Regions from separate parts of the Marinomonas sp. 5E14-1 genome, predicted to be linked through region 1. Evidence: predicted binding sites of a transcription regulator. Region 1 holds the regulator's gene; each other region holds the start of a gene.
What was found. Region 1 encodes sigma-54, which starts transcription at its own class of promoters, with help from an activator protein. Its sites were predicted from a motif close to TGGCACNNNNNTTGCTNT; they were not measured.
Positions count from the first base shown of each region.

Region 2: the regulator sigma-54 is predicted to act here: its motif matches at 2,923-2,940, upstream of ABFY09_RS11320 (MSMEG_0572/Sll0783 family nitrogen starvation response protein).
Region 3: the regulator sigma-54 is predicted to act here: its motif matches at 1,526-1,543, upstream of ABFY09_RS08475 (CmpA/NrtA family ABC transporter substrate-binding protein).
Region 4: the regulator sigma-54 is predicted to act here: its motif matches at 2,441-2,458, upstream of ABFY09_RS08505 (nitrate reductase).

Region 1 is NZ_JBDXMW010000004.1:39,980-44,566, forward strand. Features, by position in the region: gene mgtE (magnesium transporter) at 1-859, opposite strand, end outside; gene ABFY09_RS04490 (HPr family phosphocarrier protein) at 868-1,137, opposite strand; gene ptsN (PTS IIA-like nitrogen regulatory protein PtsN) at 1,147-1,596, opposite strand; gene ABFY09_RS04500 (RNA polymerase factor sigma-54) at 1,614-3,086, opposite strand; gene lptB (LPS export ABC transporter ATP-binding protein) at 3,162-3,887, opposite strand; gene lptA (lipopolysaccharide transport periplasmic protein LptA) at 3,888-4,397, opposite strand; gene lptC (LPS export ABC transporter periplasmic protein LptC) at 4,381-4,587, opposite strand, start outside.
Region 2 is NZ_JBDXMW010000011.1:80,181-84,767, reverse strand. Features, by position in the region: gene ABFY09_RS11330 (GNAT family N-acyltransferase) at 1-1,100, shown strand, start outside; gene ABFY09_RS11325 (PLP-dependent aminotransferase family protein) at 1,191-2,591, opposite strand; gene ABFY09_RS11320 (MSMEG_0572/Sll0783 family nitrogen starvation response protein) at 3,002-3,484, shown strand; gene ABFY09_RS11315 (Nit6803 family nitrilase) at 3,499-4,533, shown strand; gene ABFY09_RS11310 (MSMEG_0568 family radical SAM protein) at 4,493-4,587, shown strand, end outside.
Region 3 is NZ_JBDXMW010000007.1:152,230-156,816, reverse strand. Features, by position in the region: gene ABFY09_RS08475 (CmpA/NrtA family ABC transporter substrate-binding protein) at 1-1,343, opposite strand, end outside; gene ABFY09_RS08470 (ABC transporter substrate-binding protein) at 1,668-2,858, opposite strand; gene ABFY09_RS08465 (ANTAR domain-containing protein) at 2,855-3,460, opposite strand; gene ABFY09_RS08460 (response regulator transcription factor) at 3,684-4,301, opposite strand; gene ABFY09_RS08455 (HlyD family type I secretion periplasmic adaptor subunit) at 4,412-4,587, opposite strand, start outside.
Region 4 is NZ_JBDXMW010000007.1:160,659-165,245, forward strand. Features, by position in the region: gene nirB (nitrite reductase large subunit NirB) at 1-1,979, shown strand, start outside; gene nirD (nitrite reductase small subunit NirD) at 1,984-2,319, shown strand; gene ABFY09_RS08505 (nitrate reductase) at 2,606-4,587, shown strand, end outside.

The DNA.
Region 1 (4,587 bases):
GGCGCCTTGTTGTTCTCATAATGGGGGCGAAAGTATCTTCGTCGTCATCGAGACCAGCCATGCTTAGCATTGAATGCTCTGCTTCGTCTCGAATGACATCCACCACGTCATCGATCGTGATTCGACCTAGAAGCTTTTTGCTTTTTCCATCAATAACAGGGGCAGAAACAAGGTCCATTTTTTCGAATAACTGTGCGACTTCGCTGGCAGGTGTTTCAGCCTCAATGACGGTGTATTCTGTTTCCATGATATCTCGAACGATATCGCTGGTGTCTGACACTAATAACTTTGTGAGAGGGAGAGTGCCTAATAAGCGATCAGATCGACTAACAACCAGCAGGTTGTCTGTCATATCAGGGAGAATGTCGTGCCTTCTAAGGTAGCGAAATACAATATCAATCGTTATGTTTGGACGTATTGTTATTGTGTCTGTGTTCATTAAGCCACCGGCAGAATCTTCCGAGTAGCTTAATAGGGCTTCAACACGCACCCTGTCTTGCGTTGTCATGGACGCAAGAACTTCTTTTACAATAGTTTCTGGTAAATGCTGTAATAAATCGGCTAAGTCATCACTTTCAAAACTTTCCGATAACTCTATCAATCGCTCAGTATTCATGTTTTTCATGAATTGAGCGCCAATATCTTCACTTAGATATTGTAGCACTTCGCCTTGGTTTTCTGAGTCAATCAGCTCCCATAAAAGCTTTCGTTCTTTAGGTGGGGAGGATTCCAATAATCGAGCAACGTCCTGTGCAGGTAGTGCACCGTTAAGTAAATAACGGATTTGCATGGTGGCACCGGACTCAAGAGACTCGGTGACTGTCTGCAGGTGGTTAGTTAGAGTTGCTTTCTCTGACATATAAAGTGTTACTCATCTTCACCAAAGCGATTGTTGATCAATTCTATTATGGCTTTTAGGGCGTTTTTTTCGTCATCTCCATTGGTTTTGATATGAATTTCGGTGCCCTTTCCTGCAGCGAGCATCATCATTGCCATAATGCTTTTTCCGTCGACGTTACGACCTTCTTTTTCGATGGTAATATCACAGGAGAAGCGAGAAGTTGTTTCAACAAGTTTTCCTGCAGCTCTAGCATGCAAGCCAAGTTTGTTGATGATAGTAATAGACTTTTCTTGCATGCGTGCTTCCTATATTAACGAATCAAATATATTAAATAGCTCTTCGTTTGTTTGAGCGGTTCTTAATTTATCTAAAGATTGTGGCGATTGTGCTAATTCTGCAATCTGCGCCAATGTCGATAAATGAGAGTCACACTCGTGAGGTGGAACGATGAGGGCGAAGATCAAATCTACAGCTCTTTTATCAATCGCATCAAAGTCAATCGGTTTTTGTAATGACATCACAACGATTGCCGTATGATTGGCGGATTCCAAACGACAGTGAGGAATGGCTATACCATTTCCTATTCCAGTACTGCCAAGTTTTTCTCGGCCTAATAAAGCGTCATAAACCGCTTCGTTATCGCAATGTAGTTTGTTAGATGCGACTTCCGCTAAGTTCTCAAGAACGCGTTTTTTGCTGACAATCTCTTGTTTTGCAAAGACAAGTTCCGCTTTCAATAATGATTTTAATGGCATGATAAAGTAGTGTCCGTTTAGATCAATCGCTTGCGTTCATTGGATGGCGGTATGTTCATCGCCTCGCGGTATTTTGCAACAGTACGGCGGGCAACTTGTATGCCTTGGTCAGCCAAAATAGTCGCTAATTTATTGTCGCTTAAAGGTTTTTTAGCTGGCTCATCTGTTACTAGCTTTTTAATCATGGCTCGTATTGCTGTAGAAGAGCATTCTCCGCCAGATGCTGTGTTGACATGGCTGGAGAAGAAATATTTAAGTTCAAAAATACCTTTTGGTGTGTGTATGTATTTTTGAGTCGTCACCCTAGATATTGTTGATTCGTGCATGCCGACTTCTTCGGCTACATCGTGAAGTACCATGGGCTTCATGGCTTCTTCACCTAATTCAAAGAAGTCAATTTGACGGCTTACAATACAGCTGGCAACTTTTAATAGGGTTTCATTTCGGCTTTGTAAACTTTTCATGAACCACTTGGCTTCTTGTAATGACGTCTTGATATAGCTCGCGTCTTCGGGCGTTGACGCTGTGCTAGCCATAGCAGAATAGGTTTCGTTTATTTTGACAGGCGGTAAAGCGTCATTGTTTAGCTCTACTTGCCAGCTGCCATTGCGTTTTTTGACAGAGACATCAGGAATGACATAGTCCGTATCATCTGCATCAATAACAGAGCCGGGACGAGGATTAAGTTGTTGTATTAAGCAAACTACTTCTTTAAGAGCTTCGTCTTTTAGCTTTGTTTTTCTGCTTAATTGCGCAAAGTCACGACTGCCAAGAAGCGGCAAATAATTGTCAATCAGGTTATGCGTGCTTTTGTATAAAGGGTGGTTTTGAAATGCTTCTAGCTGAACTAATAGGCAATCTCGTAGATCGGTAGAGCAAACACCAATAGGGTCAAAACGCTGCAGTCTATGTTGGACTGCCATAACTTCTTCTATTTCAAGTTCTTCTAGTTCGGTCGAAAGGGACTCGCAGATATCGTTTGGTGTAATACTTAGGTAACCATCTGGTTGTACGCATTCAATAATTGCGTATGCAATCTCAATGTCTCGATCAGACATGTGAGTTAAATTTAATTGCCAGATTAAATGATCTTGTATGCTTTCTGCAGGCGCATTACGGCTTTCGAAGTCGCTGTCACCTTCATAGTTATTGTTGTCGCTGATCGCTGCAGAACTTTGGTAGGTGTCATCCCAGTTACTATCTATTGAGAGCTCTTCAGGAATGCTTTCTGTCCATTCTGATTCAACACGAGCTTCTTCACTTGTATTGATATCAGGTGTTTCTGCTGTGCTTTTGGATTCGATGCTAGCTGGTGCTTCTACTTGTCCTTGTTCGTCGTCGTCAAGTTCAAGAAGAGGGTTGGATTCAAGAAATTCATGAATTTCTTGTTTAAGATCCAGCGTAGAAAGCTGCAGCAAACGTATCGCTTGCTGCAGCTGGGGTGTCATGGTCAGCTGTTGACCGAGTTTTAACTGTAAAGACTGCTTCATGGAGCAACTCTTTTTATTTGAGTGAATTGGAACGAGTTATGCATACTACTCCCTTTCTGCAGTAATGATAAGGGGTTACAGGCGGAAGTCATCACCTAAATAGACTTTTTTCACCTGTTCATTGTTAATAACTGTACTAGCATCACCAGAAGCAATGATATATCCATTGCCCACAATATAAGCTTTATCACAGATGTCTAAGGTTTCTCTGACATTGTGGTCTGTAATCAGAACACCAATGCCGCTTTCTTGTAGGTGTTTGATGATAAGTTTGATATCACCGACAGAAATGGGGTCAACGCCAGCAAAAGGCTCGTCTAAGAGAACGAATTTTGGGTTCATTGCTAGTGCCCGCGCAATTTCTACACGGCGCCTCTCACCACCAGATAGGGCCATGCCTAAATTTTTTCTGATATGAGTAATATGAAACTCTTCTAATAAGTCTTCAAGTCTGGATTTCTTCTGAGCTTTTGTGAGTTCTTTACGTGTTTCTAAAATCGCTAGAATATTGTCTTCAACAGACATTTTTCTAAAAATAGAGGCTTCTTGTGGTAAGTAGCCGATACCTTTTTGTGCTCTGGTATGCATCGCGTTACTGGTGATATCTTTACTGTCGATGAATATGCCGCCTGCATCATTAGTAACCATCCCAACTATCATGTAAAAGCATGTGGTTTTGCCTGCACCGTTAGGACCAAGCAAACCAACAGCTTGCCCAGACTCAACTGAGATGGAAACATCCTTTACTACTTGTCGTTTTTTGTAGCTCTTTGCTAGGTTTTTAGCTTCTAGAAGGGCCATTTAATTTGTTTCCTCAGCTAATGGAGATTGAAGCGTCATCGATACTCTGCCTGTGCCTTTTTTTTCTGCACTAAAGGCTCCATCATCAATAGTGTAAAGGATGTAGTCGGCGGATATAGAGTTGTTTAGCTTGCTTAACTGTCCATTACCTATAATTTCTAGTTTGGATTGAGTGATAGAGTAATGGATTTTATTTCCTTTGCTGGTAACAGTGTTGCCAGTCAAATTGATTTGTTGGCTGAATTTTGCTGGTTCCCCCAAGGCTTCTAAACGATTGAATTTTTTTGTCTTTACATCGGTCACAACTTTTAAATATTGTGCCTGTATTTCAATAGAGCCTTGCTTGATGAAGACATTGCCTTTGTAAATGGCTTCCCCAGTGTTTTGGTTAAAAGAGACTTCATCAGCTTGAACTTCTATAGGTTTATTTATGTCATCTGGTAAGGCATAAGTGTATTGACTTAATAAAGCTGAAATTAGCAAGGCGCAAATGTTAATCAAGTGTTTCATATGTTCCTCTTACAGATCCTGTCATGATAACTTCTTCTGAATTTATATAGGTCGTAATTTTGTCAGCGGAAGTTTCTCCTTGTGTGGAGACTAGTATCGGACTTCCTTGGCTTGTTAATGATTGATCTTTATCTAAGTAATGTATGCTGTCTGCGCTCAATTTTATGTCTTCAGATTGAAGATATGTTTT
Region 2 (4,587 bases), on a different contig from region 1:
TGCTTAATAAACAATCGAAAACCATTAATTTATCTGTGGGAAATGCGATTCCTTTTTCTGAGTTGAAAGGTTTTAATGATGAAAAAGATCTGGTGAATTATCTCAGGCTGAATACTTACTTGATGAGTCCAGATCGCAAAGAAGCTGAGCAAGAAGCACCGAAAAACGATGATTTACCTATCATTTCTCCTATTGAGACGAACCTGTTATTAGAGGAATTGGCTCAACTGCCAGAAGACGCTTTGTTGCTTGAGCAAGGTGATTTTGCTGTTTATTGCACACCCACAAAAAACATCCCTAATTTGATGAAAGAGATTGGTCGTATTCGAGAAGTGAGTTTTCGTGGTGTCGGTGAAGGCAGCGGACTTGCCTGTGATATTGATAAATACGATGAATATTATCAGCAGTTGTTTGTGTGGCATAAAGAAGACCGGCAAATCGTCGGTTCTTATCGTTTAGGATTTGTGGATCAGCTAATTAAAGAGCGCGGCTTAAATGGTTTGTATTCTCGTAGCTTATTTCAGTATGACGAAACATTTCTAAATACGCTTGATAAGAGTATTGAAGTTGGTCGCTCTGTGGTGGCACAGGCCTATCAGAGGAACTTAAACTCTTTACTTATGTTGTGGAAGGGGATTGCGACGCTAGTGTCTCGTCATCCTAATTACACGCATTTATTTGGCCCTGTCAGCATCAGTAATGACTACAGCGAGAATGCGCGACAATTAATGGCGCAAGCGTTGTCGTTACATCATTACGATCAAGCCAAAGCGCAATTGGTGACGGCTTCTACGCCACTGCGCAAGAGAACTTCAGAGTTTTGGCAACCTAATTTATTGTCTGCTTTGGCCAGTGTTGAGCTGCTATCCAAAATATTGGCTCGTATGGAAAATGGCAAAGGTTTACCTGTGTTATTGCGACAATATCTTAAAATGAATGGCAAGCTTGTTAGTTTCAACGTGGATCACGCTTTCCACGATACGCTAGATGGTTTGATCGTGGTGGACTTACGTCGGGTTCCGCTCAAAACCCTTGGTAAATACATGGGAAGAGGCGAAGCGGAAACCTACTTAGACAAGCATCAACAAGACGAACGATAAGAATAGGCATTAAAAATAACTAGGTAATGCTTTTGTTGCGATGTCATTGCCTAATCGAAAAATATGTATGCTCTTCAACATAGCCCAATTTTATTGGGCTATGTTGCTTAAATGAGCGGGCTGATTAATCATTTCATACAGAGTGTTTATTTGTTCTTGGCAGTCCTTTTGCGAAGATGGGCCGCCAAAACAAATGCGCAACGCTTGAGGCGGGTTGTTATCCGTTGCGAAAGCCGCACTAGAGACCGCATTAACACCATGAGCTCGTAGTTTTGTGGCTAAGTCGGATGGGTTCCAGCCAAGATTTTTAGGCAATTTTAGCCAAAAATGGAAAGCATTTTCCTCCATAGTGTAATGATGTGATTTTAATGTTTTTTTAATTAAAACCTGCCTCAAGTTTGCCTCTCTTTTAATGCCTTGGATCATGTGATCGAGAGTCCCTTCTTTTATCCAGCGGCAAATAATAGTATGAATAAGCGGATTCTCCATGACGTTTAACGAGCGTAAAGCACCTGCAGTGTATTCGGCTTTTCTTTGCGTCGGGCAAAGGATAAAGCCAGCTCTTACGCCCGGGCCAAAGCATTTAGATAAGCCGTTTATGTAATACGTTATTTCTGGCGCCAGTGTGGCAAAAGTCGGCGCTGTGTCATCACTGATTAATCCATAAGCATCGTCTTCAATAATGGCAACGCTAAAACGAAGCGCAACATCCACTAGTGCTTCCCGACGGCTTTTCGAGATACTGCTGGACGTTGGATTTTGCATGGTTGGATTAATATACAACGCCGCTACTTCGTGGGTTTTACAAGCATCTTCAAATGCATTGACTAATGGGCCATCACTGTCTCTTTCAAGAGATAAAAGGTCTTTACCAAGCTGGGCCGCAATGGATTTGATTCCAGGGTAAGTTAGGCTGTCGACACAAATGACTTGCTGATGGCCGCACAGCTGAGACACTAAAGCGACTAAGCCGCCATGAATTCCCGGGCATGAAACAACACGATCCAGAGTGGCATTTTTAACGCGGCGTTTAATTAAGCTTAAAAAACACTGTTTGGTCTCTTTATTGCCGCCAAAATCTTGGTAACGCACACTGCTCAAAATATCCGACATGGCGATACTGCTTAAAGCTCCGTCTTTTATCTCTTCAATAAGCGTTGGAATAGCGGGCTCAATCACCATGTTCATGGTCATTTCATAAGGCGCTAAGCTTGGTTTTATCGCTGGCACCTTGCCTTTAATGAAGCTTCCTGCTCCTGTTGTGGTGTCAATTAATCCTCGTTTTTTGGCTTCGCTGTAGGCACGAGAGGCGGTGGAGTAGTTTATTTCTAGGGCGTCAGCCAAATCTCTCATCGGTGGGAGTTTATCTTGTGGTTGCAGTTTACCAGACTCAATGTCTTCATTTATTAATTCGGCTATTCGTTTGTAAGCTGGATATTTTCCTTTCTTATCGAGTTCTTTTTTCCATGTAATCAGCATTGAAGTGGGCATGTAGTGATGTTCCTTGAAACGTAGTGAATTCATTGAATTTTATTGAGTGCTTTTATTTTGCATTCAATTTGTGTTCTGTTTTTTTAGTGTGTTTTGTTATTTTTTAGATTTTTAAGAATGTAAGTATATTTTTACAAAGACAAGTTGTCTGCACTGAATTGGTCGTGTTTTTAGTTTTTGGCGTCATTTTAGGGCGTTTTGTTTGTGTGTTGAGCATTTTTTTTGATTATTAAAAGATAATCAGAAAAAATATTTTTCTGTTTTTTTGCGTTTGGCATTTTACTTTATCGCATCATTTTTGCAAATTGATTGCTTTTTATTTTGCAATCATTGGCACCTAGGTTGCAATGTATTAGTTGAAATTGATCAGATCGATTTTTTCAAAAACTAATAAACCGGAGAGAAAGAAGATGCCAGAAGTAAAATACGAGCCAAATAAAGACGGTGATTTTTTAGTCGATTACGAAGAAAAAGTGTTTGAAGACGTAAAAGCGGAACCGGGTGAGAAAGCATTAGTAACATTTCACACGGTAGCCTTTGAAGGATCAATTGGTTTTGTAAATATGTTGCAAGCAACGCGTTTACAAAGAAAAGGTTACGAGACCAGTATTCTTTTATACGGACCTGGTGTGACTTTGGGTGTTCAACGTGGTTTCCCTACTTTGGGTGATGAGGCGTTTCCTGGTCACATGAACTTCAACAATCAGTTGAAAAAATTCATGGCAGAAGGCGGTAAAGTTTACGCTTGTCGTTTTGCTCTACAGGCTTTATATGGTCATGGTGAGCGTTCATTGATCGAGGGAATTACGCCAATTAATCCACTCGATGTTTTGGATATCAAACTTTTACATACCCGTGACAATGCCATCATTGTTGATACTTGGACAATGTAAAAGGAGCCGCGGCGATGAGTGATTACCCAATCGTTCGTGCCGCGGCCGTTCAAATCTCTCCTGACTTGGAGAGTTTGTCCGGTACGCTGCACAAAGTATTAAACATGATTGATGAGGCGGCTGAGAGCGGAGTAGAGCTCATCGTTTTTCCTGAAACGTTTTTACCTTACTACCCTTATTTCTCTTTTGTTTTACCCCCTGTGAGTCAAGGTCCAGAGCATTTGCGCTTATATCAAGAGGCTGTGGTTGTGCCAAGTGATACAACACGAGCGATTGGTAATAAGGCGAAAGAGCGTCAAATGGTCGTTGTGATAGGCGTGAATGAGCGTGATAACGGCAGTTTATATAATACTCAGTTGGTATTTGATGCCACGGGTGAATTGATTCTTAAACGTCGAAAAATCACCCCCACTTACCATGAACGAATGATTTGGGGACAAGGAGATGCTTCAGGCTTAAAAGTGGTTGATTCGGCTGTAGGTCGTATCGGTGCTTTGGCTTGTTGGGAGCATTACAACCCATTGGCCCGTTATTCATTAATGGCGCAACACGAGCAAATTCATTGCGCTCAATTCCCCGGCTCGTTAGTTGGCCCTATTTTTGGTGAACAGATGGACGTGACTATTCGTCATCACGCCCTTGAATCAGGCTGTTTTGTGATTAATTCCACCGGCTGGTTAACCGAAGAACAAATTCAAAGTATTACGCCAGATACAAAAATGCAGAATGCATTAAGAGAAGGTTGTAATACCGCCATTATTTCCCCTGAAGGCAAACACCTTGCGCCATCTCTGACAGAAGGAGAAGGCTTTATTTATGCAGATTTGGATTTTCGCTTAATAGACAAACGCAAACGTATGATGGATTCGGTAGGCCATTATGCACGCCCAGAATTACTGAGCTTACAGATGAATTCAAAGGCAACAGAGTATGTTGATGGTTTGCCTATAACAAATAACGCTCAGCCAGTTTCGAATGTTTCCCTTTTCAATAAAGGAGAGTCAAGTGATGACGCAGCTCAAGATGAAACAGTCTCAGTTTCTAACTGAATTACAAACGAAGGGCTTGCGCTTACAGTCGGCAGATCAAGCGCATGTAAGCCG
Region 3 (4,587 bases), on a different contig from region 1:
TCATAAGTAACACCATCGATAAAGTCACTTTGTGGTGCTTTGAAGCCATCTTCTGCTTCAAAATCTGGGAATTCAGATGCCACCATCAAACCATCTTCGATCAAAGCATTGGCCGCTTGAGCATAGATGTCTGGACGGTACACTTCTTTCGCTACGTTCATGAACCATTCATCTGACTTAGGCTCTGCAATCTGTCCCCAACGACGCATTTGAGTCAGGTACCAGATAGCATCACTGTAGTAAGGGTAAGTTGCGTTATGACGGAAAAATACGTTGAAGTCAGGAACTTCACGTTTGTCACCTTTTTCATACTCAAATGTCCCAGTCATACTGTTAGCAATAACGTCGTAATCGGCACCGACATAATCACTACGAGACAAGATTTCAACTGCTTCGGGACGGTTAGCATTGTTATTTTCATCCAACCATTTCGCTGCACGAATCATGGCTTTTACAACACGAATGTGTGTATTTGGATATTCTTCTGCCCAATCACCACTCACACCAAATACTTTCTCTGGATTGTTTTTCCAGATTTCGTAATCGGTAATAACTGGAACACCAATACCTTTAAATACTGCTTGCTGGTTCCAAGGTTCACCCACGCAGTAACCGTGAATGGTTCCTGCTTCCATTGTTGCTGGCATTTGCGGTGGAGGCGTTACTGACAACAAGGCATCCGCATCAATCTGACCACTTGTATCACCTTTCGTTGGCGCATAGTAACCAGGATGAATACCACCAGCTGCTAGCCAATAACGTAATTCGTAGTTATGAGTAGAGACAGGAAACACCATTCCCATTTTGAATGGTTTTCCCTCTGCTTTATAACCATCGATAACAGGTTTTAAAGCACTAGCACTGATTGGATGAACTGGTTTTCCATCAGAGCCGCTTGGAATGTGCTTTTTCATTTCAGCCCAAACATCATTAGAAACGGTGATGCCATTACCATTCAAATCCATACTAAATGCAGTAATAATGTTAGCCTTTGTCCCATAACCAATAGTTGCTCCTAAAGGTTGACCCGCCAACATATGAGCACCATCAAGCTGCCCATCAATCACTCGATCTAATAATACTTTCCAGTTTGCTTGTGCTTCTAGCGTGACATATAAGCCTTCATCTTCGAAATAACCTTTCTCGTAGGCAATCGCTAAAGGCGCCATATCAGTTAATTTTATAAAACCAAATTTGAGCTCTTCTTTTTCTGGGTAACCAAGCTCAGCATGAGCAATTCCAGATAGGAATGTAGAACCAATCAGTAAAGAAAGACCTACCTTCTTAGTTGAAGAGGCTAACTCGGGTAAGGATAAAACCGCTTTCAAAGATCTCATATTCATAACTATGCTCCACTTGAGAAACGTAAAAACAAAAAAAGGCGCATGCGGATCACAATTAATGTGTCCACAGGCGCCTTTGCCATTCATAAACAGCCCTACATTGAACTGCTAATAATGTGGGTGATAGTTAGACATCGTTGCCAACCTCACCAAAATTTTATTAAAACTTGATACATAAAAAGAAAGCACGTTATATGCCAAAAAAAACAAACCATTGATATATAATGTTTTTTAATAAATTTAAGTAAAAAAAGTGCAGTTTTTGACAAATAAAACACTAAGCCGCGCTCATTTCTTACGCACTACGCACCATAAAAAGACACGCTACTCACTAAAACCTTTCAAAATACCCTCCGAGTGCAAAGAAACATTTCCTGTCGATACAGCCTCTAACCAATTGGATTCTGCTGAAGAGTTCAAACGCCAAGAATCATCTTTCTCAACATCAAGCCCTAACGCTTTATAATAAAGGTCTTTGCGATACACTTGCTCAGCCACTTCATTCAATGAAGGAAAACCTTCTAGTTGCTGCCAACGGTGCATTTGCGCCATAATCCACAAAGCGTAACTTGGTAAAGGCTTATTAATTTCACTTCCAGAAAAGCGCTGATAAGCCTCCATTGGCCAGTCGAATTGCCCTTTAGGTTTAATCGCACTAAAGCCATATACCAATTGCTCAACCGTACAATTTAAATAATCTGGATGACTTAATATTTCTAATAATTCAGTTTGATTTTCCGCTTCATCTACCCAAGTACATGCTTTCTCCAGAGCCCTAATAACAGCTAAGTGGGCCAATTCATTCTGTTCTGCCCATAAGGAATTCACACCAAACACTTTCTCAGGCGTACTCCCCCAAATTTCATAGCCTGTAACCAACATGTGCCCTACACCTTGTTCAACAGCAAGGCTATTCCAGGGCTCACCCACACAATAACCATCTATTTCACCTGACTTAAGTGCATCGAGCATTTTTACTGGCGGCACAACAGTAATTTGTACATCTTTATCTGGGCTAATACCCACACGGCTCAACCAATCTCGTAATTGATAATTATGCGAAGAATATGGATACACAATAGCAAAACGCAGAGGCGTATCTTGCCTATCTCGATTATCAATCAATTTTTTGAGTGCTGCCCCCGTACGAATATCTGCAACCGACTCAGAATAATGCTGAAGCTGATCATAAAGAGCATTACCAATGGTTATGCCATTTCCGTTATGACTTACAGTAAAGCTGGTTTGCATCGCTTTTTTGATGGTACCTACCCCTAACGTGGCTGCTATAGGCATAGAAGCCAACATATGAGCGCCATCAAGTACATTAAACGCAACTTTGTCACGAATGCTAGCCCAAGATGCTTCTTTAGAAAGCTCTACATCTACACCCTCTGAAACGAAGAAGCCCTTTTCTTTTGCAATAACAAAAGGGGCACAATCTATTAATGGAATGAATCCAATACGAACGGTCCCGTTATGCAAAGGTGTCGTATTCTCTTGTTTTGGGCTCACTTTGCACCTCCCATGAGTTCCATTACCGATATAATGTTACGTGCGACCTCTGTCATACGTTGGCTGCGGTCCATGGCTAACTTTCTTAATGCTTTGTAGGCGGCCGGTTCATCACATTGTTGATGTTTCATAATTAAACCTTTCGCTTTATCAATAAGTTTTCTGTCTTCTAATTGGCTCTTGACTGTTTCCAGTTCCGACCTTAAGGCGTGAAATTCGCGAAACCTCGCAATAGCTACTTGTAACAGCGCTTTGACACTTCCGCTATTAACACCATCAACTACATATGCACTGACGCCAGCTCTAATGGCTGCTTCAACGTGTCGTGAGTCATCTTCTTCGGCAAACATTACAATTGGACGAGGGTTATCTTGGGTAAGGCGAGACATATTTTCTAATATATCTCGATCGGGAGATTCAATATCAATAATAACCATATCAGGCTGATATTGATTAACAGCTTCCGTTAGATTTTTGGCATTCTCAAGGCGCCTAATGACACGATAACCACTGTCTGTCATTGCTTGCTCAACAATGGCTGCTCGGGCAGGCTCATTATCAACAAGCATGATGGTTAACTCTTTCTCTGGGGGCGCAGACATAGTGCACTCTCTTAAAAAATATAAAAATATAAAAATATACTTTTATATACTGCAAGATATGCGCCATTTTAAAGCCTAAAAAGAAAAGGCAATTTTTCGTAAAATCCCTGTATTAACAAGGCCCTATAAAAAATAGAGAAAGAAAAAGAAACCTAAAGAAAAGGAGGAGAGCGATTTGGTGCACAAAGATCCAGTTAAAGCCCCGAAATGAGGCGCGTTGTTATTAATTTTGAGCTAGCAAAGCCAAAGCCAATCGGTCTTTTGTATTGGTTTTTTTGAAGATAGATGTCAAATGAGCTTTTACTGTACGTTCAGTAATCCCCATCTCATTTGCTATATCTCTGTTTGACAACCCTCGAGCAACCAATTGAGTCACATCTAATTCTCGATCGGATAGCCCTTCAAGCTCATTTTCAGACACAGCATTAGCAGCAGACTGTGAAATGAGTTGCTGAATGAAAGCCTTTCCACCCCAAATTTCCCCAGAATCAACAACAGACAATACCAACGACAATTGCTCTTTACCAATATAAGGATTGCACTGGCCACTCACACCAACAGAAAAAAGCCTTAGCGCTGCTGCTTGGCTCGATTGATTCGGAAAAACGATTATTTTTTGATATGGGAACTCTTCACGTAAAGCAACAACGTCCTCAACATGTTTCGCAAAACCATTATCCGCCAAGTAAATAAAGCAATAACGAAAGTCCGCAGATAGACCTTGTAATGATCGACGAACTTCTTCTCTACTCTCAACTCGAAATAAATCTACATTGACACTAACTATTTGATTCCAATGCGTCCATACAGCATCATCGGTATTCCAACATAATATTTTCAAAGCAGATCTCGTTATTTTGTCAGTTTCCACTGAAATGATTCTAACCAGTAGAAAACATTGCCATTGTTAACATTTGTTACAAGCCAAGAATTACAAATTTATTTTTGTAATTATCTCTCTCTAAGGGCGTTATTCTTTGCTTTCAAAATAGGCTTCAATAAATAATCAAGTAACGTTTTCTTACCTGTAATAATGTCTACAGTAGATTGCATACCTGGAATAATCGACAGTTTTGAATCGTCACTTCCTAAGTAATTTTTGTTTGTTCTCACGCGAACAAGATAAA
Region 4 (4,587 bases), on a different contig from region 1:
ATGAAAAGGGCGGTAGTGTTCTGAAAGGAATGATCGAAGCTTTAGGTGTGAAGGTTTATACCGATACAGCGACACAAGAAATTGTCGATGGAGAAACGGCTTTCCATCGTATGAATTTTGCTGATGGCACACACCTTGAAACAGATTTGATTTTGTTCTCTGCAGGTATTCGACCTCAAGATGCATTGGCGAAGCAGTCTGGCCTAGAAATGGGCGAGCGTGGCGGTATCACTATTAATAACCAATGCCAAACCAGCGATGCAGATATTTACTCGATTGGTGAATGTGCGCTTTGGAATAATCGAATCTTTGGTCTGGTTGCACCAGGTTACACCATGGCGAAAGCAGCAGCAGGTCATTTGATGGGCGATGCAGGTTTGTCATTTACTGGTGCAGATATGAGTACCAAGTTGAAGTTACTTGGTTGTGATGTAGGTTCGGTTGGTGATGCTCATGGCACTTCACAAGGCTGTAAGGTTTTTGTTTATCAAGACGAGTTGAGCCAGAGCTACCGCAAAATGGTTGTTTCAGAAGATGGCAAGAAATTGCTAGGCGCGGTGTTAGTCGGTGACAATAGTTATTACGATACCTTGCTGCAATACTATTTGAATGCGATTGATTTACCTGAACAAGCGCAATCTTTGATCTTACCAGCAATGGATGGCGCACCCGCTGCGTTGGGAGTTGACGCTTTGCCGGCGACAGCGTCAATTTGTAGTTGTCATAATGTATCGAAGCAAGATATCAGTGATGCTGTCTGTGGCGGAGCTTTGTCTGTTGGTGATGTGAAAGGAATGACAAAAGCCGGAACAGGTTGTGGGGGTTGTGCTGCTTTGCTGAAAAAAGTAGTCGATAGCGAGCTGCTTGCGCTAGGGGTGGAAGTCAGCACAGACATTTGTGAACACTTCGCTTATACGCGTCAGGACTTATATAACATCATCAAAATTGGCAAGATCAAAAGCTTTGATGAGTTGTTAGAAAAGCACGGTAAAGGTCACGGTTGTGAAATTTGTAAGCCCGCGGTTGGCTCTATCTTAGCCAGTGTTTGGAACGAATATGTTCTTAAAAAAGAGCACATTATCTTGCAAGATACCAATGATCGCTTCCTAGGTAATATGCAGAAAGACGGTACTTACTCTATCGTTCCTCGTATTCCTGGTGGCGAGATTACACCAGAAAAATTGATTGTGCTTGGTGAGGTGGCAAAAGAATACAAGCTTTATACCAAGGTAACAGGTGGTCAACGTATTGATTTATTTGGTGCGACCTTGCCTCAGCTGCCAGAAATCTGGAAAAAGCTTGTCGACGCGGGTTTTGAAACAGGCCAAGCCTACGGTAAGTCATTACGAACGGTTAAGTCTTGTGTTGGTAGTACTTGGTGTCGTTATGGTGTGAATGACAGTATGACCATGGCAGTTGATTTGGAGAACCGTTATAAAGGTTTGCGTTCTCCTCATAAAATCAAGTTTGCCGTGTCTGGCTGTACTCGCGAGTGTGCAGAAGCACAAAGTAAAGACATTGGTGTTATTGCGACAGAAGGCGGTTGGAACCTTTATGTTTGTGGTAACGGTGGTATGAAGCCCCGTCACGGCGACTTATTTGCTACTGACTTAGATGATGAAACACTCATTAAGTATATCGATCGCGTATTAATGTTTTACACAAAAACCGCAGATCGACTGCAACGAACTTCCGTCTGGATGGATGGCCTTGAAGGTGGTCTAGAGTATCTAAAAGAAGTCGTTATAGGGGATAAGTTAGGCATGTGTGACGAGCTGGATGCAGCGATGAATTATGTTGTTGATACCTTCCAGTGTGAGTGGAAAACAACATTAGAAGACCCAGAAGCACTGAAAACATTCCGTCAATTTGTTAACTATGATGGTGTGGATGACAATGTTGTTTTTGTTGAAGAGCGTGATCAAATTCGCCCTGCGACAGAAAAAGAAAAGTTAGAATTGATTGCGAAGGTGGGTTAATAAGATGGCATCACAGTGGAAATTAGTTTGTAAGCAAAGTGATCTTATTAGAGGTGCTGGAGTGGCGGCTATGGTTGATGGTCAGCAAGTGGCACTTTTTTATATAACTGAGTCTGACGATAAGGTGTTTGCTATCAGTAATTGGGACCCATTTGGCAAAGCAAACGTTTTATCTCGTGGCCTGGTTGCTCACCTTCAAGGCAATTGGACTGTTGCTAGCCCTTTGTATAAACAACACTTTGTGTTGTCTTCTGGAGAATGTCTGGAAGATGAAGTGGTTCGAATTCCTTGCTGGAAAGCCAAACTAGAAGGGAATGATGTGTACATTTCTGAAGCTTAATGTGTATTTTTGCATTATTTTGGTGCAAAAAATTGAGGCCTTATGCTATTAGTAAAAGATCACTCGTCCATTTATAGGGGATTGATAGCGAATACATGGATTTAACATCTTTTATCAAAACTGGCTTGTTTATTGCTTAGTATAAAAGTAACTGATGCACCGTAAGTCGACGAAGGTTTACACATAAAGCAATCAGATATTACAAAAGGCAACGAGGCCCAATCGCTTTTCTAGAAAAGCGATTGGGCCTTTTTTTGTTTTTGGATAATAGGTTTGAGGAGTGATCATGACAGCACGAATTGAGAAAACGACTTGTCCATATTGTGGCGTAGGGTGCGGGGTGAATTTTACTGTACCAAATGCCACTACTGACCCTGTTGAGCCAGTGTCTGGAGATCGTGATCATCCTGCTAACTTTGGTCGCTTATGCGTTAAAGGTAGTAGCCTCGCACAAACCATTCAATCTGACGATAGATTGTTGACTCCTATGGTGCATGGCGAGTCTGCTACTTGGCAAACGGCGATTGAGACGGTCAGTGAAAAAATTGCTCAAGTGGTAAAGGATCATGGTTCTGATGCTTTTGCGTTTTATCTTTCTGGGCAGATTTTGACAGAAGATTATTATGTAGCGAATAAGTTAGCCAAAGGCTTCATTGGAACGTCTAATGTCGATACCAACTCTCGATTGTGTATGGCGTCAGCGGTTGTTGGTTATAAGCGTGCTTTTGGCTCTGATACCGTTCCCTGTAATTATGAAGACTTAGAACTGTGCGATTTGTTAATCATGGTGGGGTCTAATGCGGCTTGGACGCATCCTATTTTATTTCAACGTATTGCAGAAGCTAAAAAGCAACGTCCTCACATGAAAGTGGTTGTGATTGATCCTAGAGAGACAGCCACTTGTGATATCGCAGATTTGCACTTGGGAATTAAACCTGGCAGCGATGCGGCGATCTTCTCTTATTTGTTACAGCACTCTGTTCAGGCTAATGTGCTTGACCAAGGTTTTATTTCTCGTCACACCAATGGTTTTAAAGAGGCGCTAAATCAGGCGAGTGAGTCAACACCGACGTTGGCTTCTGCGGCAGGATTCTGTGGAGTCAGTGAAAAAGAGTTAAGCCTGTTGGCAAGTTGGTGGACAGAAACGCCAAAAACGGTGACTTTTTATTCTCAAGGTGTGAATCAGTCTTCATCGGGTGTCGATAAATGTAATGCGATTATTAATTGTCATTTAGCAACTGGGCGTATTGGAAAGGAAGGTGCTGGACCGTTTTCGATTACAGGTCAACCGAATGCGATGGGCGGGCGAGAAGTGGGCGGATTAGCGAATCAGTTGGCTGCACACATGGATTTTGCTACGCCAGGTGCTCAGTCTTTGGTTCAGCGTTTTTGGCAAGCGCCTAATATGGCGACAGAAAACGGTTTAAAAACAGTCGATTTATTTCAAGCTATGGAAGAAGGTAAGGTGAAAGTAGTTTGGATTATGTCGACTAATCCTATGGTGAGTCTGCCGGATACGGCTCAAGTGAGAAGAGCGTTAGAAAAGTGTGAGTTGGTTATTGTCAGTGATTGCAAGGCGCATACTGATACCACTGCGATGGCAGATGTCTTATTTCCAGCAACAGGTTGGAGTGAGAAAAATGGCACAGTGACAAATTCAGAAAGAAGAATCTCACGCCAACGAGGTCTTTTACCTGCACCAGGTGAAGCCAAACATGATTGGTGGGCGATGTGTGAAGTAGCTAAAAGCTTGGGTTATCAGTCAGCGTTTTCTTATCGAAATGTGCATGAAATCTTTGTGGAGCATGCGGCGTTATCTGCCTTTGAAAATAATGGCAAACGTGATTTCGATATTGGGCATTTCAGTCAAATGACAAAAGAGGAATACGATGCTTTGATTCCTGTGCAGTGGCCTGTGCCAAAAGGTCGACCAGAGGGCACGGCTCGTATGTTCGAAGATGGCCGCTTTTTTACGCCAGACAAGCGAGCTAAATTTGTACCTATTGTGCCACAATTACCTATTAATCAGTTTTCTCTGGAATGGCCGTTTACACTTAATACAGGGCGTGTTCGAGACCAATGGCACACTATGACACGAACGGGCGATGCCGCTTTATTAACAAAGCACACTGACCAGCCTTATGTAGAAATTCACCCTAGAGACGCAAGAGAGCTTGGTGTTGAAGACAAAACACTTGTTCGCCTTACCTCTTCATATGGGGAAGCCTTGTTGAAGGCAAAAGTAAGTCGAGCAGTGACTCCAGGGAA